DNA from 4 places in the Nonomuraea sp. NPDC050227 genome. Region 2 is predicted to be linked to each of the others. Evidence: riboswitches for the same ligand, from Rfam matches in the RefSeq annotation. Region 2 holds a riboswitch; each other region holds the start of a gene.
The links. A riboswitch is a leader RNA that binds a small molecule or an ion and turns the genes downstream of it on or off. The one in region 2 is predicted to bind cyclic di-AMP.
Positions count from the first base shown of each region.

Region 1 (7,386 bases), on a different contig from region 2:
CGTCGCACCAAGGGCAGGTGTTCGGCGATGAGTATGCGGATCAAGACGTCCCCCTCCATCGTCTCCCAGGGTGATCGGCTGATCGCTCACTGTCAATGCGGTCCGTTGATTCACCAAAGTGCGGGCAAGCCCGAGGGATGTGCTGAGTTCGACTAGTCTGGGAACGTCGAGACCGTCTGTCTGCCTGGAGCGCGCGTAGATGAACTGGCTCTTTGTCGCCGGGATCCTTCTGTTCCTGGTGGGGTTGATGGTCTCCGTCGGCCTGCACGAGGTGGGCCATCTCGTGCCGGCCAAGATCTTCGGCGTCAGGGTCACCCAGTACATGGTCGGCTTCGGCTCGACGGCCTGGTCCATCCGCAGGGGCGAGACCGAGTACGGCATCAAGTGGCTGCCGCTCGGGGGCTACATCCGCATGATCGGCATGCTGCCGCCGCGTCCCGGCGACGCCCCCGGCAGGCTGCGCAGCGCGTCGACCGGGCCGTGGCAGGGCCTGATCGAGACCGCCCGCGAGGCCGCCATGGAGGAGGTGCGGCCCGGCGACGAGGACCGCGTCTTCTACCGCAAGAAGTGGTGGCAGAAGATCATCATCATGTCGGGCGGCCCGGCGATGAACTTCGTGCTCGCCTTCATCTTCTTCAGCATTCTGCTGGTCGGCATCGGCCTGCCCAAGACCGCCCCGATCGTGTCGCCCGACACCAACACGTGCGTGATCCCCACCACCGAGGTGCGCAAGACGTGCGCCCCCACCGACGAGCGCACCCCGGCCGCCAAGGCGGGCGTCAAGGTCGGCGACCACATCGTCTCCCTCGACGGCCAGAAGATCGCGACCTGGCAGGACGCCACCCGCCTGATCCGCGGCCACGGCGCCGGCCCCGTCAAGCTGGGCATCGTCCGCGACGGCAGGCCGATGACGCTCGACGTCACCCTCATCGCCCGCGACATGGCGAACCCGACCGACGAGACCAAGATCGACAAGGGCGTCGGGTTCCTCGGCGTCGTGCCCTCCCAGGTCTTCGAGCAGCAGAGCATCGGGCAGGTTCCGGGCTACATGAGCGACCTGACCGGCCGCGTCGTGGGCTCGATGGTCAACCTGCCGGCGAAGATGGTCGGCGTCTGGAACGCCGCCTTCTCCGGCGACAAGCGCGACCCCGAGGGCCCGGTCGGCGTGGTGGGCGCGGGCCGGCTCGGCGGCGAGATCCTGGCCTCCGACATGTCCAACAAGAGCAAGCTGTTCACCTTCGTCAGCCTGCTGGCCGGGTTCAACCTGGCGATCGGCCTGTTCAACCTGATCCCGCTGCTGCCCCTCGACGGCGGCCACATCGCGGGCGGCCTGTGGGAGGGGATCAAGCGCGGCTACGCCAAGATCCTGCGCCGCCCCGAGCCCCGCTACGTCGACATCGCCAAGGTGCTGCCGCTCACGTACGCGATGGCGTTCGTGCTGATCATCATGGCCGGTCTGCTGGTCTACGCCGACCTGGTCAACCCCCTCACGCTCGGCTGACCCGGCCGGCGCGTCACGGGCCGGGGCTACCGCGCCTGGCGCACCCCGCGACGCCAGACCTCGGCGATGTCGCTGACGGCGGTGACGTCGCGGGTGGCGTCGCCCTCGACCAGCACCAGATCCGCGCGCAGACCAGGGGCGATCCGGCCGCGGTCGGCGGTCTCGACGTGCTGAGCCGTGATCGCCTCGAAGTAGGCCAGCGTGGTCACCACGAAGACCCCCTGGTCGCGCACCCGTCCGGCCAGGCGCGGCGAGGCCGGGTCGTCCGGCGTCAGGTCGGTCCACACGTGAGCCAGGCCGTCGACGCCGGCGTCGAGCGCGATCCCCACCTCGGCGGCGGTGATCGCGTGCGCGATGACCAGCAGGTCCGCCTCGTGCGCCGCCGCGGCCAGGGCGGCGGCGACCTCCGCCGTCATGACGGGGAGGTCGGCCCCGTGCACGGCGCCGTCGTCAATGACGATCTTGAGGTAGTCGGCCCCCTCGGCCAGCCTGGCCCGGACGAACGCCGGCGCCTGCGCCGGGTCGGAGACGAAGTCGATCGCCGTGACGTCGAGCCCGTCCAGGACGGTGCCCGCCAGGGCCGTCAGCAACTGGGTCGGGTGCCCGCCCGGAGCGGTGGCCAGCGTGCCGGCGCTGCGCAGGTCTGCCACGTCGTCGTTCTCGGCGGCCAGCCGCCGCTGCCGGGCGAGGATCCGCGGCAGGCAGAACATGTCGAGCTCGGTGGTGACCCCATACCGCAGGGCCTGGGCCAGGCTGCCGTCGAACACGTGGGTGTGCGCGTCGATCAGGCCGGGCAGCAGCGTCCTGCCCGTGCCGTCCACCTCGGCGTCGGCCGGGTGGCCGGCGCCGCTGCCGACAGCGGCGATCAGGCCGTCCTCGATCACCACGTCGGCCGTCGCGATGGTCTGCTCGCCGTCGAACACCCTGACGTCGCGGATCAATGTACGCATCGAAGCTCTCCCTTGTGAGTCGTGACGCCACCACAGAGGGGCAACCGGCCGGGAACTGTGACATGAGTGGCATAGATCACGCTTGATGTCTTCATGTCACAATCGCCACGCGTCGGGACTCTTCGGTTGCGACAGACGAGGAGGCGCGCCATGACACCGACCCCGCGGCACCCCGCCGACGCCGCCACCGAGCAGTTCCTCGGCTACCGGGAACTGCTGTTCTCCGTGGTCTACAACATGCTCGGCAGCGTCGCCGACACCGAGGACGTGCTGCAGGAGGCATGGCTGGCCTGGTCCGCCCGGCACCGCAGGCCGGACGCCGGACCGGTGGAGAACGTCCGGGCCTACCTGGTGCGGATCGCGGTGAACCAGGCGCTCGCCCGGCGGGCGGACCTGAGCCGCCGCCAGGAGACCTACGTCGGCCCCTGGCTGCCGGAACCGCTGGTCACGGCCCCGGACGCCGAGGTGACCGAGCGGTTCGCCGCGGCCGCCGCTCGGCGGTGACCTGCGGGCCCTGCTGGAGGTGCTGGCGCCGGAGGTGACCCTGTGGACCGACGGCGGCGGCAAGGGACCGGCCACCAGCCTGCACCCGGTCCACGGCCGGGACCAGGTGGCGGCGCTGTTCATGTCCGTCGCCGCGACGCTGACCCCGGGCGCGGTGGACCTGCGCTACCGGCGGGTGGCCGGCGACCCGTGCGCGCTCGTCTTCTCCGGTGACGGGCCGCTGGCCGTGGTCGTCGTCGATCTCACGCCCGAGGGCGACCGAATCGCCGCCGTCTACTCCGTCACCAACCCCGACAAGCTCACCGGCATCCGCTGAGCCGCCGGTCCGTGGCTAGTTCATCGAGATGTGCACGTGGTCGTAGTGGTTCTCGGTGATGCTGCCGCGGTCGGACATCGAGCGCCAGCCCGAGCCCTGGTTGATGCGCTGCTTCCAGATCACGTACTTGACGCCCAGCTTGGCCTTGTTCTTCAGCGCCCAGTCGGCCAGCCGGTCGCCGAGGGCGTTGTTGACGGCGCTCGGCATGGTGCCGCCCGTGCTCATCATGAAGTCGCAGGCCCGGCCGAGCGGGTGCTCGCCGCTGGAGCCGGACCGGAAGCAGCCCACCTCGTACGGCAGCGAGAAGTTCTTCTGCACCTGCGCGCGCATCAGCCGGGTGCGCGGCGTGATGTTGTCCGAGCCGGCCGGCAGCTCGGGCGCCCAGCTCCCGTCGGACTTCTTGCCCGGCCCGAACGGCACCAGGTCCTGGAGCTTCTTCTTGATGTCGTCGATGACGTCCTGGGCGTCGTCGCGCTGCTCGGCCACCTCCGCCGTGCCCGCCTTCAGCTCCGTCGCGAGCGCGGCGGCGGCCGTGGCGGCCTTCTTCTGGTCGTCGCGGGCCTTGGCCACGCTGTCCACGACCGCCTGCTGCTCGGCGGTGAGCTGTTCGAGCACGGCCGCGCCGCCGCCGTCCGGGGTCATCATGAACGCCGGCAGGGAGGTGTCGCCGTTCTGGTAGCGCAGCCGGGCGATCTCGGCGACCCGCTGCTCGGCCGTGGCCAGCGCCTGCTCGGCGGCGGTGAGCCGCTGCTGGGCCGCGGTGGCGGCCTGCTGGGCCTTGGCCAGCTCGACCCGCTTGAGGTTGTACGTCTCGATGAGCTTGTCGACCTTGCGGTTGAGCTCCTTGAGCTGGGCCCGCAGCTGCGCCTCGGACGGCTTGGGCGCGGCCGCCACGGCGGCTGCCCCAGAGACCGAGGCGGCGGCCGGATGCACGAGCAGGGCGGTGGCGGTGATGAGACCGACGGCAAGACTCGCGGGGGACGAAGCCGCCACGTGGTTGTTCCTCTCCCTCTGCCGGCCGGGTTAGCTGACGGGTTCGGGCACGGGAGCAGTCCCTACCACTGGCGCGGATTCACCCCGGATGCGATGGGTCCCCGGCTCCCGGGCAACACGCCCGGGATTAGGCGTACAACGACCGTTATGGCCGATGTCTAACGGGATATTAGTGGTAGATCACGAGTCATGCGACTTTAATGAGAAACCAATTAGTGATCAATTCGTGATCGCAACATGCGTGCCGCCTCCTCCGGCAGCACGTCGTTGACGAAGGCCCCCATGGCCGACTCCGAGCCCGCCAGGTACTTCAGCTTCCCGGGCGCCCGCCTGATGCTGAACAGCTCCAGGTGCAGGTAGGCCAGCTCGCGGCCGTACCGCACCGGCGCCTGGTGCCAGGCCGAGATGTACGGCATCGCGACCCCGAACAGCGCGTCGAGCGCCCGCAGCACCGAGGTGTACAGCGGCGCGAACGCGGCCCGCTCCTCCTCCGACAGCGCCGCCAGGTCGGGCACCTGCCGGTGCGGATACACGTGCACCTCGAACGGCCAGCGCGCGGCGGCCGGCACGAACGCCGTCCAGAGCTCGTTGGCGGCCACCACCCGCGTGCCGGCGGCCTGCTCGGCGGCCAGCACGTCGGCGAACAGGTTGCCGCCCGTGTGCCGCGAGGCGGCCCCCAGCTGGAGCTTGGTGCGCGGGGTCACGTAGGGATAGGCGTAGATCTGCCCGTGCGGGTGGGGGAGCGTGATGCCGATCTCCTCGCCCCGGTTCTCGAAGCAGAACACCTGCTCGACGCCCTCGATGCCGGACAGCTCGGCGGTGCGGTCGGCCCACGCCTCCATGACCAGCCTGACCTGGGCGTTGGAGAGCCTGGAGAAGGAGGAGGAGTGGTCGGAGGTGAAGCACACCACCTCACAACGCCCGACACCCGGCCGCACCTCACTCAGGCCGCCGACATCCCCGTAAGTCCCAAAATTTCCGGAGAAAGAGGGGAAGCGGTTCTCGAACACCACCACGTCATAGTCATGGGCCGGGATCTCCGACGCCCGCGTGGCGGACGACGGGCACAACGGGCACTCGTCGGCCGGCGGCAGGAACGTCCGCGTCTGCCGGTGGCCGGCGATCGCGATCCACTCCTCGGTCAGCGGGTCGTAGCGCAGCTCGGAGGCCACCGGCCGCGGATCGAGCGGCCGCCGGTCGATCGCGCTCCGGTCGGCGTCGTCGCGCCGGTCGAAGTAGATCAGCTCTCGGCCGTCTGCCAGGTGGGTGATGGTGCGCTTCAAGGCGTGCCCTCCGCGATGATCAGTTCTCCGGCCCGTTCGGCCAGCTCGGTGCGTGCTTCCTCGGGCAGCCCCGCGTCGCTGATGACCACGTCGGCCTCGGTCAGCTCGGCGATCGTGCTGATGCCGACCGTGTTCCACTTGGTGTGGTCGGCGGGGACCACCAGGCGGTGCGCCGCGGCCACCAGCTCCCTGTCGGTCTCGGACTCCAGCAGGTTGGGCGTGGTGAACCCGGCGCGCAGGCTCATGCCGTGCACCCCGAGGAAGAGCGTGTCCACGTGCAGGCGGCGGATGGCCGCCACCGCCACGGGGCCGACGAGCGCGTCGGAGGGCGTGCGCACGCCGCCGGTCAGCACGACCGTGCGGTCGGCGCGCGGGTTGCGGTGGAAGACCTCGGCGACGGGGATCGAGTTGGTGATCACGGTCAGCTCGGGCACCGCGACGAGGTGGTGGGCCAGCGCCCACGTGGTGGTGCCGGCGGAGAGGGCCACGGCGGTTCCCGGCCGTACGAGGGTGGCCGCGTGCCGCGCGATGGCCTCCTTCTCCTGCTGCTGGCGGGCGGACTTGGCGGTGAAGCCGGGCTCCTCGGTCGAGCCGGGGCCGAGGGCCGTCGCGCCGCCGTGGACCTTCTCCAGCAGCCCGCGCTCGGCCAGCACCTCAAGGTCGCGGCGTATCGTCATGTCGGAGACGCCGAGCTCGCGCACGAGGTCGGCCACCCGGACGCCGCCGCTGCTGCGTACGCGTTCGAGGATCGTCTGCTGACGCTGCTGTGCGAGCACGCCCACCCCTTCCAACAGATTCCACCAAATTATGACACGAGTTTGTTGAGGAATGTTAGGTCACGGCGTATCGCTTGTGCGGCCCGCGGGCAGGGGAGACCTTGAAGGTCACGATCCCGACCGCTGGAGGTGAGCCCATGGCGAAGCGTGCACGCAAGGGCAGGGGGCGCAAGAAGAAGAAGGCGAACCACAGGAAGCGCCCGAACGCGAACTGAACACGGGTGGCCGCGGGTCTCGCGGCCACCCGTGTCATCTCAGCCGGGCAACTCGGTGAGCGCCTGGTCGAGACGCTCCTGCGGAAGCGAGTAGTCCTCCAGTTCGCCGGCCAGGTGGCGGTCGTAGGCGGCCAGGTCGAAGTGGCCGTGCCCGCACAGCGCGGTGAGGATCACCTTCTCCTCGCCGCTCTCCTTGCAGCGCAGGGCCTCGGCGATGGTCTCGGCCAGCGCGTGCGTGGGCTCGGGGGCCGGGACGATGCCCTCGGTCCGCGCGAAGCGCACACCCGCCTCGAAGCACTCGCTTTGGGTACGGGTCACCGCCTCGAACAGCCCCAGCTCGTACATGTGGGACAGCAGCGGCGCCATGCCGTGATAGCGCAGCCCGCCGGCGTGGATCGGGTCGGGGACGAAGGAGTGCCCGAGGGTGTGCATCTTCAGCAGCGGCGTCAGCCCGGCGGTGTCGCCGAAGTCGTAGGCGTACACGCCCCGGGTGAACGACGGGCAGGCGGCCGGCTCGACCGCCCTGAATCGGGTGCCGATGCGTCCGGCCAGCTTCTCCCGCAGGAAGGGGAAGGCGAGACCGGCGAAGTTGGAGCCGCCGCCGGTGCAGCCGATGACCAGGTCCGGCAGCTCGGGCAGCTGAGCCAGGGCCTCCTCGCCGATCACCGTCTGGTGCATGAGGACGTGGTTGAGCACCGAGCCGAGCGCGTACCGGGCCTCGGGGTTCGCGGCGGCCACCTCGACCGCCTCGCTGATCGCCAGCCCCAGGCTGCCGGGGGAGGCGGGGTCGTCGGCCAGCGCCTTGCTGCCCGCGCCGGTGAGGGGGGAGGGGCTGGGGTGGACGGTGG
Region 1 covers NZ_JBITJF010000007.1:12,086-19,471, reverse strand. Annotated here, with positions in the region: gene ACIBK9_RS26635 (response regulator transcription factor) at 1-44, opposite strand, end outside; gene ACIBK9_RS26630 (M50 family metallopeptidase) at 200-1,501, shown strand; gene ACIBK9_RS26625 (amidohydrolase) at 1,528-2,451, opposite strand; gene ACIBK9_RS26620 (sigma factor) at 2,602-2,955, shown strand; gene ACIBK9_RS26615 (hypothetical protein) at 2,990-3,271, shown strand; gene ACIBK9_RS26610 (hypothetical protein) at 3,287-4,264, opposite strand; cyclic di-AMP (ydaO/yuaA leader) riboswitch at 4,270-4,408, opposite strand; gene galT (galactose-1-phosphate uridylyltransferase) at 4,477-5,547, opposite strand; gene ACIBK9_RS26600 (DeoR/GlpR family DNA-binding transcription regulator) at 5,544-6,323, opposite strand; gene ACIBK9_RS26595 (50S ribosomal protein bL37) at 6,461-6,538, shown strand; gene ACIBK9_RS26590 (TrpB-like pyridoxal phosphate-dependent enzyme) at 6,578-7,386, opposite strand, start outside.
Region 1: another riboswitch for cyclic di-AMP. It lies ahead of ACIBK9_RS26610 (hypothetical protein); the one in region 2 lies ahead of ACIBK9_RS41135 (CHAP domain-containing protein).

Region 2 (7,386 bases):
GATCATCGAGGTGCCGATGTTCGAGCGGCTGATCCGCTCCCACCTGGCGCTGGACGACGTCGAGGAGCTGGTGCTGGAGTCGATCGCGGTGCCGCCCGCGCGCACGATCGCCGGCCTGGTGCGCGACTGCCCGATCACCGTCTACTCCGACGGCCTGATGAGCTACGGGCCGACCCGTGACCCGCTGCCCGCGGAGATCTCCCGGCGCATCGAGCGGCTGCTCCACCTGGACCTGGTGCCCGGCCTGACCCCGCTGCTGCTCAGCGAGTACGGCGTGCCGTCCGTGGTGCTGCCCGAGGAGCGCTTCCGCGCGGTCGTGGACGAGGTGGCCGCCACCGCGCCGGACCTGCGCGCCGGGCAGGCGGTCGTCCTCGGCCAGTACCTGTCGGCGCTGGAGATCGTCACGCCGGAGGAGGAGGCCGGGCTGCACGCCTCGATGCTGCGCGCGCTGGCCGCCCGCGGCTGCACCGACGTGGTGTTCAAGCCGCACCCGGCCGCCGGACGCCGGCACGCGCAACTGCTGCGCGCGGCGGCCGGACCGCTGGGGGTGCGGCTGACGGTGGCCGGGGAGAGCGTGCCGGCCGAGGTGTGCTTCGCCACGCAGCGGCCCGAGCTGGTCGTGGGCTGCTTCTCCACCGGCCTGGTGACCGCCCGGCGCTACTTCGGCCTGCCGGTCGCCTCCTTCGGCACCGGCCTGGTGCTGGACCGGCTGACGCCGTACGAGAACAGCAACCGGGTGCCGGCCACGATCGTGGACGCGCTGCTGCCCCGGCTGAACGCCGACGGCGTGATCGACGAGCCGCCGCGCACGGACCTGCCCGCGCTGGTGCGCGCGGTCGGCTACTGCATGCAGGCCGACGCCTATCCCGAGCTGCGCCCGTCGGGCCCGGGGTTCGACGGGGCCTTCGACGGGCGCTACTTCAAGCGCAAGCGCCTGGAGACGCTGGGGCTGGCCGAGCCGCCCTCGGCGCTGTCCAGGCTGCGCAGGAAGATCAGGTCAGCGATCTGAGGTAGCGGCGCACCCGCCGCTTGGCCCGGTAGCCCGCCCGCAGCATCGTGGGCGGCACCTCCACCCGCAACCTGGCCCGGCGGCGGGCCGCGGCGTGCTCGGGGCCGTCCAGCAGCGAGCGGGCGGCCGGGCGCGTCCCGTCCGCGGCCAGGCCGGTCAGCAGGGCCGCCCAGTCGTCGCGGCCGGCCGGGTGGAAGTAGTTGGCCTCGCACCAGCGCGGCTCGGCCGTGCGGAAGTCACCCAGGGCCAGGTCGTCCAGCGTGCCGAGCAGGCCGCTGCCCTCGAACACCAGGTTGATCATCTCGGCGCTGACGCCGAAGTCGCTCAGCACCAGCGACGGCACGCCCATGGCGACGGCCTCCAGCGCGGCCGTCGAGCTGACCGTGACGAACCCGGCCGCCCGCGACAGCTGCTCGTGCATCGACCCGGCCGCGAACGTCAGCCTGCCCGGCTCGCCCATCTCGCGCCACAGCCGCTGGTAGTGGTGGCGTTCGTTGTGGGTCTGGCGTTCGTGCTCCAGGGCGCGCAGCTTGACCACGACCTCCAGGCCGGGGCGGCGGGCGGCCAGCTCGGCCAGCGCCGTCAGCACCCGCTCGCGCTCCTCCCGCGCCCGCGGCACCTTGGCCTGGGTGGCGAACACGACCCGGTCGCCGCCGCCGGACACCGCGCCGGGCCGCAGGAACGGCAGCCTGGCCAGCCCGACCGCCCCTCCCCCGCCGAGCCGGCCGGCGATCTCGGAGAACTCGGCCACCTCGCGCTCGCTGTGGACCACGAACAGGTCGCAGCCGCTGCGGAACAGCCACGCCTTCTCCGTGGCCGGCACCGAGATGCCGGGCAGCCCGCTGACGAACACCGGCCGTGCCCGGCCCGCCGGCCGCAGCCCGGCCAGCACGTCGGCCACCAGGACGTCCACCACCGGGCCCGTGCAGCCCACCAGGATCGCGTCGGGGCGGGTGCGCTCGGCCAGGCGGCGCAGCGAGCGCGCCGACAACACCGGGGGCGCCGCGCGCCCGCCCACCGCCGCCGCGATCTGCTCCGGCGAGGGCGCGATCGGGGTGCGCACCACCACCAGCTCGCTCTCGCAGCCCGCGGGCAGGTCGTCGAGCAGGCAGGCCGCCCACTTCAGATACGAGTCGGAGTCGGCTATCGCCAGCACCCTCACCTGGAAGCTCCTGTCAAATGCGATCGCAGGCCGGGGGCCGCCCTGCTCGTCCACCAGTCGTCGGGAACGTCCACGGGCTCGACCTCGACGCCGCGCGGGCCGAGCAGCACCCGCAGCGAGGTGATCGCGGTCGAGGGCAGGCTGAGCACCCGCTGCCCGGCGTCGAGGCCGCGCAACGTCAGCTCGGCCGGCACGCCCGCGTCGTGCACGGTGATGCCCGGACGTTCGCCGATCAGCGCCAGGTCGACGGGGTCCTCGCGGCGGTGCGGGTAGTAGGCCAGCGGCTCGCGTCCGGCCAGGTCGGTCAGCCAGCGCAGGTAGTGGTCGCGGTGGACCAGGCCGTTGCGGACCAGGGACGTGCCGAGGACGACCGTCCGCTCGGCGGGCCCCTGGGCGCTCGGCGGCTGGGCGCGCAGCCAGGCGAAGTCGTGGCGGACGAGGTCCACGCCCGCCCCCCGGACGGCGGCGACCAGCTCGTCGGGGACGGGCAGGGCGGTGAAGACCGACACCCGGCTCATCCGCAGCCGCAGCGCGGCGGCCAGGCCGAGCAGGGCGCGCGCCCGCGAGGGGGTCGCCCGCGCCCGCAGCAGCGGCCGGAACGGCCCGGCGGCCAGCAGTTCGAGCAGCCTGAGCGTGGCCAGGCCGTCGTCCACGACGACGATGTGGCCGGGGTCGGAGGTCAGCCAGCGCATCTGGACCTTGCCGGAGAACGCGTCGCCCACGGCCTGGACGCGGCGCGGCATGCGCTCGCGCGGCTCGTCCAGCACCAGGCCGGCGGGCAGGTCGAGGCGGCGCAGCTCCTTGCGGGTGGCGCGCAGCGGACGCAGGCCGGCGCGCGGCACGACCACGGTGTCCGGGCCGAGCAGCCCGGCATGGTGGGCCTCGACGGCGCACAGCATCTGGAGCGGAGACTCCACCCAGGCCGACGCCTGTCTGACCACTCTGTTTCCCCCAGCCGGTGGATGGCCTTGCACGACCCGCCTCAAGGTAGCCCGGCCTGCTTAAGCCGCAAGAAACGACACGTGAACAATGGAGGGTATGAACTCGCTGATGCTCAACACCGACGGTGTGCAGATACCACAGCTCGGCTTCGGCGTCTGGCAGGTCTCTGCCGACGACGCCGAGCACGCGGTGACGGCCGCGCTGCGCGCCGGATACCGGCACGTCGACACCGCCGCCGCCTACGAGAACGAGGAGGGCGTCGGCCGGGCCGTGCGCGCCGCCGGGGTGCCACGGGAGAAGGTGTTCGTCACCACCAAGCTGTGGAACGGCGACCACGGGCGCGCCGAGCAGGCCTTCGACGAGAGCCTGGCCCGCCTGGGCCTCGACTACGTAGATCTTTTCCTGATCCACTGGCCGGTCCCGGAGCAGGACAGGTACGTGCAGGCCTGGCGGGGACTGGAGAAGATCTACCGGGACGGCCGGGCCAAGGCCATCGGGGTCTCCAACTTCACGATCGCCACCCTGACCCGGTTGATGGAGGAGACCGACATCACGCCGTCGATCAACCAGATCGAGCTCCACCCGTACTTCCAGCAGCGCGAGATGCGGGCCTTCCACGAGGCCAACGGCATCCTGACCGAGGCGTGGAGCCCGCTCGGGCAGGGCAAGGGGCTGCTGGCCGACCCGGCGCTGCGCGTGCTGTCGGAGAAGTACGGCAAGACGCCCGCCCAGATCGTGCTCCGCTGGCACCTGCAGCTCGGCAACGTGGTGATCCCCAAGTCGGTCACGCCGTCGCGGATCGAGGAGAACATCGACGTGTTCGACTTCATCCTCGACACCGAGGACATGGCGGCCATCGGCGCGATGAACGCGGGGCGGCGGATCGGGCCCGACCCCGACTCGTTCAACCTGACCTGAGCGCTCTACGATCTCGGTCGTGCGAGATTTCACCTGGGGAATAGCGGCGACCGGCGGCATCGCGCGTACCGTGGGGGCGGCCATCGTGGCCGAGCCCGGCATGCGGGTGGCCGCCGTCGGCTCGCGGAGCCCGCTCAGGGCGCGGGCGCTGGCCGACGAGCTGGGCGCGGAGTCGGCCTACGGCTCCTACGAGGCCCTGTGCGCCGATCCGGCCGTAGACGCGATCTACGTCGCCACGCCGCACGCCCAGCACCTGGAGGTGGCCGAGGCGGCCATCGCGGCGGGCAAGTCGGTGCTGTGCGAGAAGCCGCTGGCGGCCGACGTGGCCGACGCCGAGCGCATGGTGGCGCTGGCCCGCGCGGCCGGGGTCTTCCTCATGGAGGCCATGTGGATGCGCTTCAACCCGCTCATCCAGCGGGTGGCGGCCGATCCGCGCTTCGGCGAGATCCGGTCGGTGCGGGCCTCGTTCGGCTTCGCGCTGCCCTACGACCCCGCCCATCGGCTGTGGGCGCCGGAGCTGGGCGGCGGGGCCCTGCTCGACCTGGGGATCTACCCGTTCGGGCTGGCCCAGCTGCTGCTCGGCATGCCCGCGGAGCTGCGCATGGCCGGCTCGCTGGCGCCCAGCGGCGTCGACGCCGAGGCCGGCGGGCTGCTGCTGTACCCCGACGGTCGGCGGGCCCTGGTGGACGTGTCGCTGCTGGCACATCACGCCAACGACGCGAGCGTGGTGGGCACGTCGATGCGGGCTGACATCCTGGCGCCGTTCTGGGCGCCGCGGCGGGTGTTGCTGTCGGGGCCGTCGATGGAGACGGAGGAGCTGGTGCTCGACCCGGCCGACAACGGGTACGCGGGCGAGCTGCGCGAGGTGCGCGCGGCCACGATCGAGGGCCGCACGGAGAGCGAGATCATGCCGCTTGACGAATCCCTTGCCATGATGGGGCTTCTGGCCGAAGCACGGGCCCAACTCTCCTAGCTGGACCTTTAGCCACTTGCCTAGCTCTTGCCCGATGTATTACCTTGTGGGGCATCTCGCGGCAGACGTCCGGTTTGTCCGGCTTTGTCCAACCATCGCAAGACATTTCACAGGATCGTCCTGTGACCGCTGAATCCGCCTTCGGGCGGAACCGGGGACCCACGTCCTTTGGGGTGAATCGGCACTTCGGTGCCGTAGGGCAGCTTCCACGTCCGAACCCGTCAGCTAACCCGGTAAGCGGCATGGAAGCAAGGAGTCAATGCCCTCGATGGCCACGCACCGTCCCATCCGTGCCCCGAAGATCACCTACGCCCACGCCGCGCTCGGCGCGGCCATCCTCGCCTCCGCCATCGGCGCCCACGCCACCGCCGCCGCCGCCGACAGCGCCGGCCCGGCCGCCGCGGCCGGGCACTCGGCCGTCGCGCCACAGGCCGCCGCCCAGACCCGCAAGGCGGAGGAGACCCAGGTCAACGTCACCGCCCAGCAGGTCCTGGCGTTGGCCAAGGCCCAGGTCGGCACCTCCGAGAACGCCTACGGCGGCGGCACCAAGTTCCAGAAGTGGTACGCCGACTCCAAGCGCGCCGCCGAGACCATCGCCCGCGACGGCGGCACCCGCGCCATGTACCTGAACGCCCCCTGGTGCTCGATCTTCGTCTCCTGGGTCGGCGAGCAGACCGGCGCCCGCCCGCAGGTCGGCTGGGACGCCTGGACCGTGGCCCACGCCAAGTGGTTCGCCGCCAACGACCGCTGGGGAGCCGAGGCCAGGCCCGGCGCGGTGGTCTTCTTCTCCTGGGGCGGCAGCAAGAGCCTGGACGCCATCCAGCACGTCGGCTTCGTCGTCAAGGACAACGGCGACGGCACGATCTCCACGATCGAGGGCAACACCGGCAACGGCAAGGTCGAGGAGCGCGTCCGTCCTAAGTCGCAGGTCGTCGGCTACGGATACCCGCAGTACGCGAGCTGACCTCCGCCCGCTCCGAGCGCGCGTCCCGCACGAGGGACGCGCGCTCGCCGCGTCTCAGGGCCGGACCGCCGCCAGCGAGTAGAGGATCGGCAGGTGCGAGTCCCCGAACGGGAACCGGTACCGGCCGTCCGCGCCCTCGGGCAGCAGGCCGCGCGGGTCGAGGTCGGTCTCGACGTGCTCGCCCAGCTCGGCCACCGTGAACCCGGCCCGCGCCGCCGCCGTGACGATCTCGCCCACCGAGTACGGGTACTCCACCGCCTCGTGGGTCCCGATCACCACCGCGGCGTCGGCGTACGTGCCGGTCACCGTCTCCCGGTGGGCCTGGCCGCCGCCGTAGGGCCAGTCGGCCACCAGCGGGTCGAGCGAGGCCACCGTCTGGTAGGCCGGATGCAGGTCGACCAGCACCAGCCGCCCGCCGGGCCGCAGCGCCATGGCCGCGCCGCGCATCCAGGCGTCCAGGTCGCCGATCCAGCACAACACGCCGTACGTGGCCACCGCCACGTCGAAGCCGCCGGCCAGCTCCGCCGGCAGCCGCTGCGTGTCGGCCTCCACGAACGTGGCCGCCAGCCCGGCCCTGGCCGCCAGGTCGCGGGCGCGCGCGACCGCCACCGGGGAGAAGTCGACGCCGGTCACCCGCGCTCCGAGACGCGCCCAGCTCAGCGTGTCCAGGCCGAAGTGGCACTGCAGGTGGAGCAGGTCCCGGCCGGCGACGTCGCCGGCCAGGCGGCGTTCGAGCGGGTAGAGGGTCTGCCGGCCGGCGAGGAAGGCGTCGACGTCGTAGAACCGGTCGGCCGAGGTGGAGCCGTGGACGCGGGCGCGCTCGTCCCACAGGGCCCGGTTGGGGACGGGGGCGTCTGGTGCGGGTTGGGGCATGGGGCGAGGATGGCACATCGGCCATCCGCCCGCACGACCGGTACGGTGCCCTGGAAGCGGACGGTCCGCGCCCGCGTGTCGATCCGGCCGGCGCCCGTTCGACGCTTCGGCGAGGCCGGCTCCGCCCGGGGGCCGCGGAGGGAAGGGACGGCAGGATGAAATTCATGATCGTCGGCAAGGCCAACGGGGAGACCGAGGCCGGGGCGCTGCCCAGCCAGGAGCTCGTCGACAACATGCACGCCTACAACGAGGCGCTGGCCAAGGCGGGGGTGCTGCTGGCCGCCGAAGGGCTCTACCCGAGCTCGCAAGGCGCGCAGATCGCCTACAGCGGCGGCCGGGCCACGGTGATCGACGGCCCGTTCGCCGAGGCCAAGGAGCTGATCGCGGGGTTCTGGCTGATCCAGGTGAAGTCCAGGGAGGAGGCTCTGGAATGGGCCATGCGCGTGCCCGTCCCCGAGGGCTATGACGGGATCGGCCTGGACGTGTGGCGGGTGTACGACGCCTCCGACGCGCCCGACGCGGCCTCCTCCGACCCGGCGGAGGTC
Region 2 covers NZ_JBITJF010000013.1:289,846-297,231, reverse strand. Annotated here, with positions in the region: gene ACIBK9_RS41160 (polysialyltransferase family glycosyltransferase) at 1-1,009, shown strand, start outside; gene ACIBK9_RS41155 (DUF6716 putative glycosyltransferase) at 993-2,171, opposite strand; gene ACIBK9_RS41150 (hypothetical protein) at 2,168-3,112, opposite strand; gene ACIBK9_RS41145 (aldo/keto reductase) at 3,210-4,031, shown strand; gene ACIBK9_RS41140 (Gfo/Idh/MocA family protein) at 4,051-5,004, shown strand; cyclic di-AMP (ydaO/yuaA leader) riboswitch at 5,122-5,259, shown strand; gene ACIBK9_RS41135 (CHAP domain-containing protein) at 5,273-5,968, shown strand; gene ACIBK9_RS41130 (class I SAM-dependent methyltransferase) at 6,023-6,841, opposite strand; gene ACIBK9_RS41125 (YciI family protein) at 6,997-7,386, shown strand, end outside.

Region 3 (7,386 bases), on a different contig from region 2:
GGGCCCCGTCGCCGGGAACCAGTGGAGCTCGGCCAGCGGCTCGGTGCTGTCGGGCACCTCCAGGTAGGCCAGGTGGCGCAGGAACCGGCTGAACACCACGGCCGCCGGGGTGCGCTGGGGGGTGCCGTTCAGCGCGCTCATCAGGTGGCCGCCCTCGGGCACCTCGACGCGCAGGTAGCGGGCCACCCGGTCGAGGCCGTACTGGAGCACGGCCTCGTCGGCCAGCATGCGGATGTGCTTGCAGGCGTAGCCGTGCAGCGCGCCGCACGGGCGGTTGTTGTTGGTGCTGCAGCTCAGGTCGTGGGTGCCGGCGGCGATCGAGGAGACGTAGACCCGCTCGATGTCGGACCCGCTCGACACGACCCCCTGCAACCTGCCGTCAGCCAGCTCGACGAAGGGCACCTTCGCCAGCTTGCGCGGCTGGACCGGCGGCACCACCCGCACGACGCTGCGCTGCTCCCACGCGGTTTCGTCCGCGTCCAAGGTCTCGACCTCCAGTCTGACGGCATGCTCGCGCCGACAGCCAACTCCGATGGGCTTGATCAACAGACCCGGAAATCTACCGGAGGCCACCGACAGACCGGACGTGAACGATCATTCACATGGAGGTCGAGCACGCCGGAGGCCGTGCGCGGGCTCGCACCCCGCGCACGGCCTCCGCCGCTCAGGAGGTGGCGGCCGCCCAGGTGGGGTGGTCGCCGGGGCCGAGCTCCACGAAGCCGGGCAGCTCGCGCAGCGCCAGCTCGGCCCCGCCCGGCGTGTACGTCGCGATGATCCGCAGCGGCCGCCAGCCGGTGTTGAAGGTGGAGTGCAGCGTGCCCTTCGGGATGTAGATCGCCTCACCGGCCCTGACCGGGAACTCCGGGTCGTCGCCGACGGTCTGCCGCCCCTCGCCCTCGATGACGTAGAGGACCTCGTCGGAGTCGGGGTGCAGGTGGCGTTCGTGGCCCTTGTTCGGGTTGATGACGACCTCGCCGAACGTGGAGGACGCGCCCGGCACGGCGTCGGGCGTCACGTGCCATTTGATGGCCCCCCAGTCGAAGATCATCGTGGACAGGGCGTCCGGTCGTCGGTGCATGGCGGGTTCCTCCCGGTCAGAGCTGCTTGAAGGCGCGGACCTGTTCGGCGATGGCCCGCTCGGCGGGCAGGCGTTCCATCGAGGACGCGCCGAAGAACCCGGCGACGCCGACCGTGCGCTGCTGGATGTGGCGCACGTCGTCGGGCTCGGCGATGGGGCCGCCGTGGCACAGCACGATGACGTCGGGGTTGACGGCGACGGCGGCGTCGCGCATCTCCTGGACGCGCACGGCCGCCTCGTCGAGGCCGATCGCGGTGACGGCGCCGATGCTGCCCTTGGTGGTCAGGCCCATGTGCGGGACGAGGATGTCGGCGCCCGCCCGCGCCATGGCCGTGGCCTGCTCGGGGGTGAACACGTAGGGGGCGGTGAGCAGGTCGCGCTCGGCGGCCAGCCTGATCATCTCCACCTCCAGGTCGAAGCCCATGCCGGTCTCCTCCAGGTTCGCCCGGAAGACACCGTCGATCAGGCCGACCGTCGGGAAGTTCTGGACGCCGGTGAAGCCCATGTCCTTCAGCTCGTCCAGGAAGCGCGGCATCAGCCGGAACGGGTCGGTCCCGCACACCCCGGCCAGCACCGGCGTGTCCTTGACGACCGGCAGGACCTCCCCCGCCATCTCCACGACGATCGCGTTGGCGTCGCCGTACGGCATCAGGCCGGCGAGCGAGCCGCGGCCGGCCATCCGGAACCGCCCGGAGTTGTAGATGATGAGCAGATCGACCCCGCCCGCCTCGGCGGACTTGGCCGACAGCCCGGTGCCCGCGCCGCCGCCGATGATCAGCCGGCCCGCCTCCCGCTCGGCGCGCAACCTCCGTAGTGCCTCGTCGCGTCGCATCAAGCCCCCTTCTCGATCAGCCGGTGCAGCCGGTCGGCGGCCGCCACGGCGAACTGCGCGTCGTTGATGTCCTGGTCGCTCTGCACGACCTCGACGGCGGTGCCCGCGACGGCCGCGAGCACGGCGTCGAAGCAGGCCGCGTCGGCCGCCGGGTCGCGGAACGGGCCGCCCTCGACGTCGACGGCCGAGACGCCGCCGCGCGGCACGAACAGCGTGACCGGCCCGGAAGCGCGGGCCAGCCGCTCGCCGATCGCCCGCCCGATCTCGGCGTTCTCGGCCGGAGTGGTGCGCATGAGCGTCACCGTCGGGTTGTGCACCAGGAGCTGCCGTGACCTGAACCGTTCCGGCACGGTCTCCATCGGGCCGAAGTTGACCATGTCGACGGCGCCCAGGCTGACGACCTGCGGGATGCCGGCCCGCCCGGCGGCGGTCAGGCGGTCGGGGCCGGCCGACAACACGCCGCCGACGAGCTCGTCGGCCAGCTCGGTGGTGGTCAGGTCGAGCACCCCGGCGAAGTGGCCGCCGGCCGCCAGCGCCTCCATGGCCCGGCCGCCCGAGCCGGTGGCGTGGAAGACCAGCACCTCGTAGCCCAGGGACTCCAGCCGGGCCCGCGCGGCGTCGACGGCGGGCGTGGTGACGCCGAACATCGTGGCCGCGACCAGCGGTTTGTCCTCCCCGGACGGCTCGGCGCCGGCGTCGTAGGAGGCGGCCATCGCGCTGATCGCGGCGGCGGCGTTGGTCAGGATGCGGCGGGAGACGGAGTTGACGCCCGCGACGTCGACGACGCTGTACATGAGCGTCACGTCAGTCTCCCCGACGTAGGCCGAGACGTCGCCGCTGACCATGGTCGAGACGAGCAGCTTGGGCAGGCCGACGGGCAGCGCCCGCATGACGGCGGCGGCGATGGAGGAGCCGCCGCTGCCGCCGAGCGCGAGCACGCCGCTCAGCTCGCCGCGGGCGTGCAGGTCCTTGGCCAGGGCGGTGGCCCCGGCCGCCATGGCCGCGAGCGCGGCGCCGCGGTCGCCGGCGCTCCTGAGCCGGTCGAGGCCGGTGCCCGCGGCCCGCGCGACGGCCTCGGCGGGGACGTCGGCGGCCAGCGCCGGGGCGCCCATGACGCCGGTGTCCATGAGGACGACACCCTGGCCGGCCCGGATGATCAGGTCGCGGACGAGGGCGTACTCCTCCCCCTTGGTGTCGAGGGTGCCCAGCAGCAAGACCGCCATGTCAGACCTCCTACGATCGGCCTTCCGACCTTACCCCGGCGATCTCCGCGTGGCGGATGCCCAGCACGTCCACGCCGTGCTCGGACAGCGGGCGGGAGCCGAAGATGCGGCGTTCCTCCTCGGTGATGGCGACGTCGTTGATGCTGGCCTCCCGGCGGCGCATCAGCCCCGAGGCGTCGAACTCCCACTGCTCGTTGCCGTAGCTGCGCCACCACTGGCCGGCGGCGTCGCGGGACTCGTACTGGAAGCGGACGGCGATGCGGTCGCCGGTGACCGCCCACAGCTCCTTGCGCAGGGCGTAGTCCAGCTCGCGGGCCCACTTGCGGCGCAGGAACTCCGCGATCTCGGCGCGGCCGGTGACGAACTCGCCGCGGTTGCGCCACACGGAGTCCTCGGTGTAGGCGAGCGCGACACGGTCGGGGTCGCGGGTGTTCCAGGCGTCCTCGGCGGCCTGGACCTTGATCCGGGCGGTCTCCTCGGTGAACGGCGGGACGGGCGGGCGGGTCATGGGCTGTCCTCTCCGATCGAGAGAACGGGCGTTCTCCCGGGTTGTGCGCTAGCGTAGAGAACGATCGTTCTCCGCGGCAAGCACCTGGAGGGGTGTCATGGATCACGAGCAGCGGCTGCTGGACGCCGCGGGCGACCTGTTCTACCGCCGCGGCGTGCAGGCGGTCGGCATGGACGAGATCCGGGCCGCCTCCGGCGTCTCGCTGAAACGCCTCTACCAGTGTTTCCCGTCGAAGGAGGCGCTGGTCGTGGCCTATCTGCGGCGGCGCGACGAACGCTGGATGGCCTCGCTCACCGCGTACGTGGCCGACGCCGGCGACCGCATCCCGGCGGTCTTCGCGTGGCTGGAACGCTGGTTCGCCGAGGACGACTTCCGCGGCTGCGGGTTCGCCAACGCCTTCGCCGAGCTGGGCGCCGGTTCGGCCGCCGTCCGCGCGGCGGTGCGCGAGCACAAGGAGCGCCTGCGCGCCTACCTGCGCTCGCTCGCCGAGGAGGCGGGAGCCGGGGACCCCGGCCTGCTCGCCGAGCAGTTGCTCACCCTGATCGACGGCGCCACGGTCACCGCGATGATCTCCGAGGAGCCGGGCGCGGCCCGCTCGGCCGGGCAGGCCGCGGCGGTCCTGGTCCACCGGCACCGGCGGCCCTGAAACGCGAAAGAGCGCACTCCCCGTCCCGAAACGCGAAAGAGCGCACTCCCCGTCCCGAAACGCGAAAGAGCGCACTCCCCGCGGGGAGTGCGCTCTTCGCTTGGCAGGATCAGGCGGCGTACGACGGGTAGCCGTAGCCGACGACCTGGGAGGTCGGGCGGACGCGCTGCTCGACCTTGCCGTTGCCGGTGTTGCCCTCGATCGTGGAGATCGTGCCGTCGCCGTTGTCCTTGACGACGAAGCCGACGTGCTGGATGTCGCTCAGGCTCTTGCTGCCGCTCCAGGAGAAGAAGACGACGGCGCCCGGCTTGGCCTCGGTGCCCCAGCGGTTGTTGGCGGCGAACCACTTGGCGTGGGTCACGGTGTAGGCGTCCCAGCCGACCTGCGGGCGGGCGCCGGTCTGCTCGCCGACCCAGGAGACGAACATCGAGCACCAGGGGGCGTTCAGGTACATGGCGCGGTTGCCGCCGTCACGCGCGGCGGTCTCGGCGGCGCGCTGCGAGTCGGCGTACCACTTCTGGAACTTGGTGCCGCCGCCGTTGGCGTCCTCGGAGGTGCCGACCTGGGCGCGGGCCGTGGCCAGCACCTGGGCGGCGGTGACGTTGACCTTGCCCTTGGCGCTCTCGTCGGCGGCGCGGTGCTGCGCGACGAGCGGCTGGGCGGCCACGCCGGCGACCTTGGCGGTCTGGGTGGCGGTGTGGGCGGTGGCGTGGGTGGTGTCGGCGTTCACTGCCGCGTGCGTGCCGAGCACGCCGGCGACGGCGGTCGCGCCGAGAGCGATCTTGGCGAGGTCGAGCTTGAAGGCACGGTGAAGACGGTGCTTGGCCATGAGGGTGTTACTCCTTGAGCTTCCGTGCCGCTTGCCGGGTTAGCTGACGGGTTCGGGCGGGAAGCTGCCCTACGGCACCACGGTGCCGATTCACCCCATTGGACACATGGGTCCCCGGTTCCGCGCACAGGCGGATTCAGCGGTCTCTTGGTCAGGCAAAGGGCTGACGCATCGTCTTCCCGGGCCCGGGAAAGGGCCTGAAGGCATATGTGCGACGCCCGGATGCGGGGATTTCCGCATCGACTCTGTACAACACGGGTCCCGCTTGGGTAATTCCCAGGCAATGCCATCCCTACCTGGGACGACTCCCCGTTCGGCTGTGTACAACCAAGCTACCCGGCGAGTAATTCCCAGGCAAATGGAGGCAATGAATTCGACGCTGCGTGGGAGAAACGCTACGCACCGAATCGGTTCACGCCACGTGCGCCTTTATCGCCACACTCGTGAGCGCCAGCAACAATTCCAGATCGGGCTCGGCGTCGACCTGTACGGCGACCCAGGCGCGGTCGCGGCAGGCATGGACCTGGTCGCACGCCCGCAGGTGCGGCTCCAGGCGGCCGATGGCGGGGGCGGTGAGCCGTACGTGGATCTCGTCCCGGCCGGCCAGGCGCAGGATCTCGGTTCCGTGTACGGCGAAGGTGACCTGCTGACCGGTGCCGCTGACGTTCAGCGACGGCCAGGACCGTAACTCCGCGACCGCGCGGACCACGTAGGGCCCGCGTCGCGTGGGCGTCCGCCGCCAGGCGGAGATTCCTGCCACGCTCCAATGCTGAGCCACGGCTCACCCCGCCGTCAGCCCCCGTTCCTGAACCGTTATCCCCTCGTGAACGGGCGCGTCCGCGGTCTGACCGGCACGATTACGGACACCTGACCGATACGTATTGACGCTCCCCCAGGCAGAAGCTACCGTCGATTCACAACTTAAAGGAAACTTTCCTAATAGTTTCCCCAGAAGTCTCCCATCCCACTCCCCACACACCCCCCAACGGATGTCGGAGCGACATGAAACACACCATTCTGAGCAAGGTCCTGGCGGGAATGGCGGCGTTGGCCCTGCCCCTCACCGCGGCCGTGGCCGCCCCGGCGCTCGCCTCCGCCAGCACGGTGGCGTACGCGGCGGCCTGGGCCCCGTGGACCGCCTACACGGCGGGCACGGTCGTCACCTACAACGGCGTCGACTACGTCTGTCTCCAGGCGCACACCTCCCAGCCCGGCTGGGAGCCGCCGAACGTGGCGGCGCTGTGGAAGGTCTCCGGCGGCGGCGGCAGCGACACGACCGCGCCGTCCGTGCCGGGCAACCTGCGCTCGACCGGCGTCACGGACACGAGCGTGGCCCTGGCCTGGAACGCCTCCACCGACAACGTGGCCGTGACCGGCTACGAGGTCTACCGCGGCGGCACCCTGGTCACCACCGTCACGGGCACCACGTACAACGACACCGGCCTCACCGCGAACACGGCCTACAGCTACACCGTGCGCGCGCGTGACGCGGCCGGCAACCGTTCGGCCAACAGCAACCAGATCTCCGCGACGACCACCGGCGGCGGTGGCGGCGACGACAAGACCCCGCCGACGGTGCCCGGCAACCTGCGCTCGACCGGCGTCAGCAACAACAGCGTCTCGCTGGCCTGGAACGCCTCCACCGACAACGTGGCGGTCACCGGCTACGAGGTCTACCGCGGCGGCACCCTGGTCACCACCGTCACGGGCACGTCGTACAACGACACCGGCCTCAGCGCCAACACCTCCTACAACTACACCGTGCGGGCGCGTGACGCGGCGGGCAACCGCTCGGCCGACAGCAACCAGATCACCGCGACCACCACGGGCGGCGGCGGTGGCGGCGGCAACAAGGTGCTCGGCTACTTCGTCCAGTGGGGCATCTACCAGCGCGGCTACCACGTCAAGAACATCGACACCAGCGGCTCGGCGGCCAAGCTGACCCACATCAACTACGCGTTCGGCAACGTGCAGAACGGGCAGTGCACGATCGGCGACAGCTACGCCGACTACGACCGCTTCTACCAGGCGGGCGAGAGCGTCGACGGCGTCGCCGACACCTGGGACAACGGCGCGCTGCGCGGCAACTTCAACCAGCTGCGCAAGCTGAAGAAGAAGTACCCCAACCTGAAGGTGCTCTTCTCCTTCGGCGGCTGGACCTGGTCCGGCGGCTTCGGCCAGGCGGCGCAGAACCCGACGGCCTTCGCCGACTCCTGCTACAAGCTGGTGGAGGACCCCCGCTGGGCCGACGTCTTCGACGGCATCGACAT
Region 3 covers NZ_JBITJF010000005.1:194,026-201,411, forward strand. Annotated here, with positions in the region: gene ACIBK9_RS21185 (hypothetical protein) at 1-483, opposite strand, end outside; gene ACIBK9_RS21190 (cupin domain-containing protein) at 665-1,078, opposite strand; gene ACIBK9_RS21195 (phosphoenolpyruvate hydrolase family protein) at 1,095-1,910, opposite strand; gene ACIBK9_RS21200 (Tm-1-like ATP-binding domain-containing protein) at 1,910-3,133, opposite strand; gene ACIBK9_RS21205 (nuclear transport factor 2 family protein) at 3,144-3,641, opposite strand; gene ACIBK9_RS21210 (TetR/AcrR family transcriptional regulator) at 3,739-4,287, shown strand; gene ACIBK9_RS21215 (CHAP domain-containing protein) at 4,397-5,116, opposite strand; cyclic di-AMP (ydaO/yuaA leader) riboswitch at 5,131-5,268, opposite strand; gene ACIBK9_RS21220 (luciferase family protein) at 5,529-5,876, opposite strand; gene ACIBK9_RS21225 (glycosyl hydrolase family 18 protein) at 6,119-7,386, shown strand, end outside.
Region 3: another riboswitch for cyclic di-AMP. It lies ahead of ACIBK9_RS21215 (CHAP domain-containing protein); the one in region 2 lies ahead of ACIBK9_RS41135 (CHAP domain-containing protein).

Region 4 (7,386 bases), on a different contig from region 2:
CACAGGCCGCCCAGGAACCAGGCCAAGAGCCCAGGGAGCCGTCCGCCGAACGCCTCGACCATCCCGACAGTCCGGAAGGCGCCCCACAGCGCGATGAACAGAATGTAATAGAAGACCCCGAAGACCAGCGCCTCAATGAAGCGGGCGGCGAGGCGTTCCCACCATTCCGCGGGCACGGCGCCCGGCCACGACGGTGTCCCGGCCATATCCCACCTCACGCGGTCGGCGGTCGTACCCCCCATTTTGGTACGCCCCGCACACACAAAACAGAGGCCGGCGGGAAGCCGGCCCCTGTTTTACGCTGACGCGGGATTACTTGATCTTCACGACCACCGTGCCCGCGAACTTGTCCGCGAACGTCTGCTGCAGCGGCTTGTCCCACAGCTGCGAGGCGCCGTTGACCGCGACGCACGCCCAGGCGAGCAGCGGGCCGAGGAACGGGATCCAGCTCAGGATGTAGCCGCCCCAGGTGACGCCGGCGCGCTTGATCGCCAGGTCGGACGCGAGCCCGCCCGGAGGAAGGGCCTGGCCCACGGGCACGACCTTGATCCCCATGACCATCTTGCCGACCGTCTGGCCGTTCATCTTCGTCAGGAAGAACTCGTAGCACACCCAGACGGCGGTCGTCACGATCGACGACAGGAGGGTGATGACGAAGGCGGACAGGAGGCCGGAGGTCAGGCCGGTCGCCGAGTCGTAACCGACCGCGAGCAGGCCCAGGATGAGGCTGATCACGAAGTTCACGACGCCGAGGATGACGCCGTCGATGATCCTCGCGACCAGACGCTGCCACCACTCCGCCAGGGGGGCCGGAGCGCCCGGAGGCTGCACGCCGACGGGCTGACCGTAGGGCTGGCCGTAGCCGGGCTGGCCGTAGGGCTGCGACTGCTGCTGCTGGCCGTATGCCTGGCCGTACTGCTGCTGGTCGCCGTACTGCTGCTGGGCGTAGCCGCCCTGCTGGCCGTACTGGGCGTCCTGGCCGTAGCTCTGCTGCTGCCCGTAGTCGGACTGCGGCTGCTGGCCGTAGCCCTGCTGGCCGTACTGGGCCTCCTGGCCGTAACCCTGCTGCCCCGCGGCGGCCTGCTGGCCGTAGCCGGGCTGGGCGTACTGCTGGCCCGAGGACTGCGGCTGCTGGCCGTAACCCTGCTGACCCGAGGCGGCCTGCTGGCCGTACTGGGCGTCCTGGCCGTAGCCCTGCTGCTGGCTGTAGTCGGGTAGGGACTGCGGCTGCTGGCCGTAGCCCTGCTGCTGGCCGTAGCCCTGCTGGCCCGAGGCGGCCTGCTGGCCGTACTGGCCCTCCTGACCGTAGCCCTGCTGACCGGAGGCGGCCTGCTGGCCGTAGCCGGGCTGGGCGTACTGCTGGCCGGAGGCGGGCTGCTGGCCGTAGCCCTGCTGGCCGTACTGGGCTTCCTGGCCGTAGCCGGGCTGCGTGTACTGCTGGCCCGAGGACTGCGGCTGCTGGCCGTAACCCTGCTGACCCGAGGCGGCCTGCTGGCCGTACTGGGCCTCCTGGCCGTAGCCGGGCTGCGTGTACTGCTGGCCGGAGGACTGCGGCTGCTGGCCGTAGCCCTGCTGCTGGCCGTAGCCCTGCTGACCCGGGGCGGCCTGCTGGCCGTACTGGGGCTGCTGGCCGTAGCCCTGCTGCTGGCCGTACTGCTGCTGTTGCTGGCCGTACTGCTGTTGCTGGCCATAGCCCTGTTGCTGCTGCTGACCGTATGGGGGCTGGCCGAAGGCATCGTCCGCCCGGTAGCCGACCACAGTCACGTCCGGGTCGGGCTCACCGGGCCGACGGCCGTGGTGCTGACCGTACTCGGGGTTCTCGCCGGAATCGTCCTGTGGGTACGGCGGCTGTCCGGTGCTCACCGTGTCACCTCGCTTCGAGTGCGCATGTGGCACGTGTCAGGACACATGCCTGTGCTGCCCAACGTATCGACATAGGTATCAACAATCACCTTTCCAAGTGGTCAAGGTCCGCGTCACCCGATGTCAGATGCAGCAGCATGCGGGTGTTGCCAAGGGTGTTCGGTTTGACGTGTTCCAGATCAAGGAACTCCGCCACACCCTCGTCGTACGAGGCCAGCAACTCGGCGTAGACCTCGGGTGAGACCGGTGTGCCCTGGATGGGGCGGAAACCGTGCCTCGCGAAGAAGTCGACCTCAAAAGTCAGACAGAATACACGCCGCAGCCCCAGATCCTTCGCCTGCCGGACGAGTGCCGAGACGATCCGCCGCCCCACACCCAGCCCCCGGCACGCGGGATCGACGGCCACCGTACGGACCTCGGCGAGGTCCTCCCAGAGCACGTGGAGCGCGCCGCAGCCGACGACCTCCCCGCCCCGCTCGGCCACCCAGAACTCCTGGACGTCCTCGTACAGCGTGACCGTGGCCTTCTCCAGGAGCCGCGGCCCCGCGCCCGCGTAGGTGTCCACGAGACGCCTGATCGCACGCACGTCGGGCGTGCGCGCACGCCTGACCACGACCGCGGTCTCGGGGACTGCCACTTCGGCCACCTGCTCCATGGCTCTCCAGGGTACAGATCTCATTACGGCTCGGCCCTAAATCCCACGTCTCGGGCATCTCATCACATCCCGTGGTCAGGTGAACACGGGCCGACTTGGAGCTTTCCTCCAGACCTCAGCACCCCGAATGCTGGACAAAAGGTGCAGAAGCCTGCTTCCGTACGGCTACCCACGAGATCACCTTGTGACCCTTCAGTTGTGAAACCTCTACAGACTCGGCAGTTCCGGTTGAGCGTGAACCCGGAGTGCATTAGTGTCCAGCGACGATGTTCTCCGCGTAATGCGCGCGGAAAGACACGCCCAATTCCCGCAAGGGAAGCCGGGGAACCAACGGCGGCGAGCACCTGGCGCCGCCACTTGGGGTGAATCCGACCATCTCGGTAGGGCTGCTCCGGCCCGAACCCGTCAGCTAACCCGGCCGGCGTCGATGAGAGGAGCTCGGTTGGTGAAGCGGACGTTCGACCGCTCGGGGAAGTCCGGGGGCAGGCACGCCCGCCCCCAGGAGCAGGCCAGGCGCGCACGCCGCCTCGGCGTCATCGGCGTCACCGTCGCCGCGATGCTGTTCGCCGTCCCCGTCGGCTCCGCCGCCGCCGACCCGAAGCCGTCGCTCTCGGAGCTCTCCGACCAGGTGGAGAAGCTGCACGAAGAGATCGAGACGCTGGCCGAGCAGTACAACGAGCAGCGCGAACGGCTGAAGGCCGCCCAGAAGGCCAACGACTCCGCCCAGAAGATCCTGGCCACCAGCGAGTCCGATCTGGCCGCCAAGCGCGCCAGGGCCTCGCTGCTCGCCCAGAACGCCTACATCACCGGCGGCCTGGACAAGGCCCTGGCCTTCGCCCAGTCCGGCGACCCCGAGACCTTCCTCGACCGAGCCGCGACCACGTACGCGCTCGAACAGCAGCAGGGCGAGGAGGTCAACCAGCTCGCCAGGGCCATGGAGGCCGCCGAGCGGGCCAGGGCCGGCGCCAAGACCCGCATCGCCGAGGTCCAGAAGCTCGTCACCGACCTGGAGAGCAGGCGCTCGAAGATCACCAAGCTGGTCACCAAGGTCGAGAGCAACCTCTACCGGCGGGCCGTCGGCGAGGCCGGCCGTCCCGGCACCCGGGCCGTGCGCGTCAACCTGCCGGTGATCGGCGACGGCAAGGCCGCCCAGGCCGTCAAGTGGGCCCTCACCCAGCAGCTCAAGCCGTACGTGTGGGGCGCCGAAGGGCCGCGCTCCTACGACTGCTCCGGGCTGGTGATGGCCGCCTACCAGCGCGTGGGCATCTCGCTCCCCCACTACACCGGCGACCAGTGGACGGCCGGCAGGCAGGTCAGCCGCGACCAGCTGCGCCCCGGCGACCTGGTGTTCTTCTACAGCGACCTGCACCACGTCGGCATCTACATCGGCGGCGGCATGATGGTCCACGCTCCGCGGACGGGTGACGTCGTGCGGGTCGCCCCGATCGGCGGGCGGCCGTTCGCCGGCGGCGTGCGCATCGCGGACTGATCCGCGCGCCGCTTCCCCCAGCGCCGGTTCGCCCAGCGTCACTGGATGATGAGCGCCACCAGATGAGCGCCGCTAGATGAGCTGGCGGCGCGCCGCCCATGCCACGGCCTCGATCGCCGTGGCCACGCCGATGCGGTCGCAGATGCCCCTCAGCCTGCGCCGTACGGTCCGTCCGCTGATATCCAGCCGCCTGCCGACCCGATCGACCGTCACTCCCCTGGCCAGCTCGGCCAGTAACGCCAAATCCGCGTGGCTCAGCTCAACGCCTTCTGTGAGCACATCCACCGGGAGCCCTCCCCCAAACAGCAGAACTCGGACCTTTCAGGCGAAGCAAAGCCGCTCGTCTCGGTGAAGGTAAACGCATCGCGGAAAGGTCGTCAAGCGCGACAATCGGCGCCCTTGACCAGTGCTATTGACATGATCACTTATATGTGACGTACTCCGCATATGTTGGCACGCCGTGGTCCGCTATGAACGGTCCAAATGATCAATTCGGCGGCCCGGTTCCACCTCCGATGAGCGCCACCGACGTGCTGGGTTTTGATCCCTCGGATCCGCAATTTGTGCGCGATCCGTACGTCCGATATCGCGAGCTGCGAGCCGCCGGGCCGATCTTCAGAACGCGCGGCGGGCTGCTCGTCGCGACCACGTACGAGTTGTGCGCGGCCGTGCTGCGCGACCCCGGGTTCGGTCACGGAACGTCCCCTCCCGCACAGGAAGAGGCAGGTCAGCCCGGCAGGTCGTTCCTGCTCATGGACCCGCCCGATCACACCCGGTTGCGTGCTCTGGTCAGCCGCGCGTTCACGCCGCGCATGGTGGCCCGCCTCAGGCCGCGGATCGAGGAGATCACCGCCGACCTGATCGGGCGGCTGCCGGAGGAGGCGGAGCTGATTTCCGGCTTCGCGTACCCGCTGCCGGTGATGGTGATCAGCGAGATGCTCGGGGTGCCGCCGGAGGACCACGACCGCTTCCGCGGATGGAGCGAGGCCCTTGCCCGCGGACTTGACCCGATGCTGACAGACGCCCTCATGTCGGAAACGGAGCGTTCCAGGAACGAGTTCCGCGACTACTTCCGCCGCCTGATCGCACGGCGGCGCGAGCGTCCCGGCGAGGACCTCCTGAGCGCCCTCGCACACGTCGAGGAGCTCACCGAGGCCGAGTTGCTGGCGACCTGCGTGCTGCTGCTCGTGGCCGGCCACGAGACCACCGTCAACCTCATCGCGAACGGCGTGCTGAACCTGCTGCAGCACGACCTGCTGCACCTCGCCGCCGAGCGCCCGAGGGAGGTCGTGGAGGAGGTGCTGCGCTTCGATCCGCCGGTCCAGCTCACCTCCAGGATCGCGCTGGAGGACCGGGAACTGGGCGGGACGCCGGTGCCCGCGGGCTCGGCCGTGCTCGTGCCGATCGGCGCGGCCAATCGCGATCCCGCCGCGTTCGCCGATCCCGACCGGTTCGACCCCGGCCGCGAGCCCGGCCGCCACCTGGCCTTCGGGCTCGGCCTGCACTTCTGCCTGGGCGCGACGCTGGCCAGGATGGAGGGCGAGATCGCGCTGTCGGCGCTGGCCGCGGCGGCGCCGAAGATGGAGGCCGCCGATCCGGAGCCGCCGTACAAGGAGAACGTGGTGCTGCGCGGGCTGGCCCGGCTGCCGGTGCGGCTCAGGCGGTAGCGTCGTAGCGTTCCCTGGCGGCCTCGACGTCCTCGATGTGCTCCTCGGCCCACGCCTTGATGGCGGTGACCAGCGGCATCAGGCTCTGGCCCAGCGGGGTGAGCGCGTAGTCGACGCGCACCGGCACCTGCGGCGTGATCCGGCGCGCCACCAGGCCGTCGCGCTCCAGGCCGCGCAGGGTCTGGGTGAGCATCTTCTGGCTGACCCCCGCGATGTGCCGGGCCAGGTCGCTGTAGCGACGCTCGCCGGAGGCCAGCGAGCTGAGCACCAGCGTGACCCATTTGTCGCTGAGCCGGTCGAGCAGCTTGCGGGAAGGGCATTCGGCGAAGTAGGCGTCGAAGGCGAGTCTCGCCTGGTCACGCCGCTGCGCCGCCGTCGTGGTCGCCACCGTCTCACTCCTCGCCGTGGGTTACGCACTTCCAGGTGCCTACTTACTGAAAGAGAGTAACTCTTCCTAGGGTCGCGGCATGACGAACATGCGTGCACTCATCGGCGGCTCCGGCGCTCCCCGGCTGGTGTCCGCGCCGCTGCCGACGGCGGGGCCCGGCCAGGTGCGGATCAAGGTGGCCGCGGCCGGGGTCAACCCCTTCGACCTGGCCGTGGCGTCCGGGGCCCTGGCCTCGTACGGGCTGGCCAGGAAGCTCGACTCGTACGGGATCGGCTTCGACGCCGCGGGGACCGTGGACCAGGTGGGCCCGGGGGCCTCCTTCAGCGTGGGAGAGGAGGTCGTGGGGCTCTGCGCACGGCTGGAGCTGCCGTACAAGGCGCAGGCCGAGTACGTCGTGCTGGACGCCCCGGCGGTGGCCCGCGCCCCGCGCGGCGTAAGCCCCGTCCATGCGGCCACGCTGCCGCTGAACGGGCTCACCGCCTGGCAGGCGCTCGACCGGACCGGCGTAGGGCCGGGCGGCACGCTGCTGGTCACGGGGGCGGCGGGGGCCGTCGGAGGCTACCTGGTGGAGCTGGCCGCCGTGCGCGGCGTCAGGGTGGTGGCCGCCGCCGGCGCCGCGGACGAGGAGCTGGTACGCGGCTTCGGGGCGGAATGGTTCGTCCCGCGCGAGGAGGACCTGGCCGAGGCCGTACGGGCGCAGGTGCCCGGCGGTGTGGACGCCGTGGTGGACGCGGCCGTGCTCGGCCTGCCCGCGCTCGACGCCGTTCGGGACGGCGGAGCGTTCGTGGCGCTCGCGTCGGGGGTCGCGCCGGTGGCGCTGCGCGGCACGGACGTGGCCACCGTGCTGTTCCGCTCGGACGCCCGGCAGCTCGCCGAGCTGGTGCGCCTGGTCGAGGCCGGACGGCTGACGCTACGGGTGGCCGGGACGTACCCGCTGGAGAAGGCCGCCGACGCCCACGCCCGTCTGGCGGAGGGCGGCCTGCGCGGACGGCTGGTGCTGGTGCCCTGACCGTCCGGACCGGCGCCCCGCACCTGCGCGGGGCGCCGGACGGCGGCTCAGTGGGTGGGCTTGACCAGCGGGAACAGGATGGTCTCGCGGATGTTCTTGCCGGTGAAAGCCATGATCATCCGGTCGATGCCGGCGCCCATGCCACCCGTGGGCGGCATCGCGTACTCAAGGGCCTGCAGGAAGTCCTCGTCGAGTTGCATCGCCTCAAGGTCGCCGCCCGCGGCCAGCAGCGACTGCTCCACCAGCCGGTGGCGCTGGTCGATCGGGTCGTTGAGCTCGGAGTAGCCGGTGCCGAGCTCGGTGCCGAACCCGATC
Region 4 covers NZ_JBITJF010000001.1:1,084,368-1,091,753, reverse strand. Annotated here, with positions in the region: gene ACIBK9_RS05765 (RDD family protein) at 1-206, opposite strand, end outside; gene ACIBK9_RS05760 (RDD family protein) at 313-1,863, opposite strand; gene ACIBK9_RS05755 (amino-acid N-acetyltransferase) at 1,949-2,518, opposite strand; cyclic di-AMP (ydaO/yuaA leader) riboswitch at 2,806-2,957, shown strand; gene ACIBK9_RS05750 (NlpC/P60 family protein) at 2,964-4,007, shown strand; gene ACIBK9_RS05745 (LuxR C-terminal-related transcriptional regulator) at 4,080-4,292, opposite strand; gene ACIBK9_RS05740 (cytochrome P450) at 4,571-5,674, shown strand; gene ACIBK9_RS05735 (winged helix-turn-helix transcriptional regulator) at 5,664-6,062, opposite strand; gene ACIBK9_RS05730 (NADP-dependent oxidoreductase) at 6,142-7,071, shown strand; gene lysX (bifunctional lysylphosphatidylglycerol synthetase/lysine--tRNA ligase LysX) at 7,119-7,386, opposite strand, start outside.
Region 4: another riboswitch for cyclic di-AMP. It lies ahead of ACIBK9_RS05750 (NlpC/P60 family protein); the one in region 2 lies ahead of ACIBK9_RS41135 (CHAP domain-containing protein).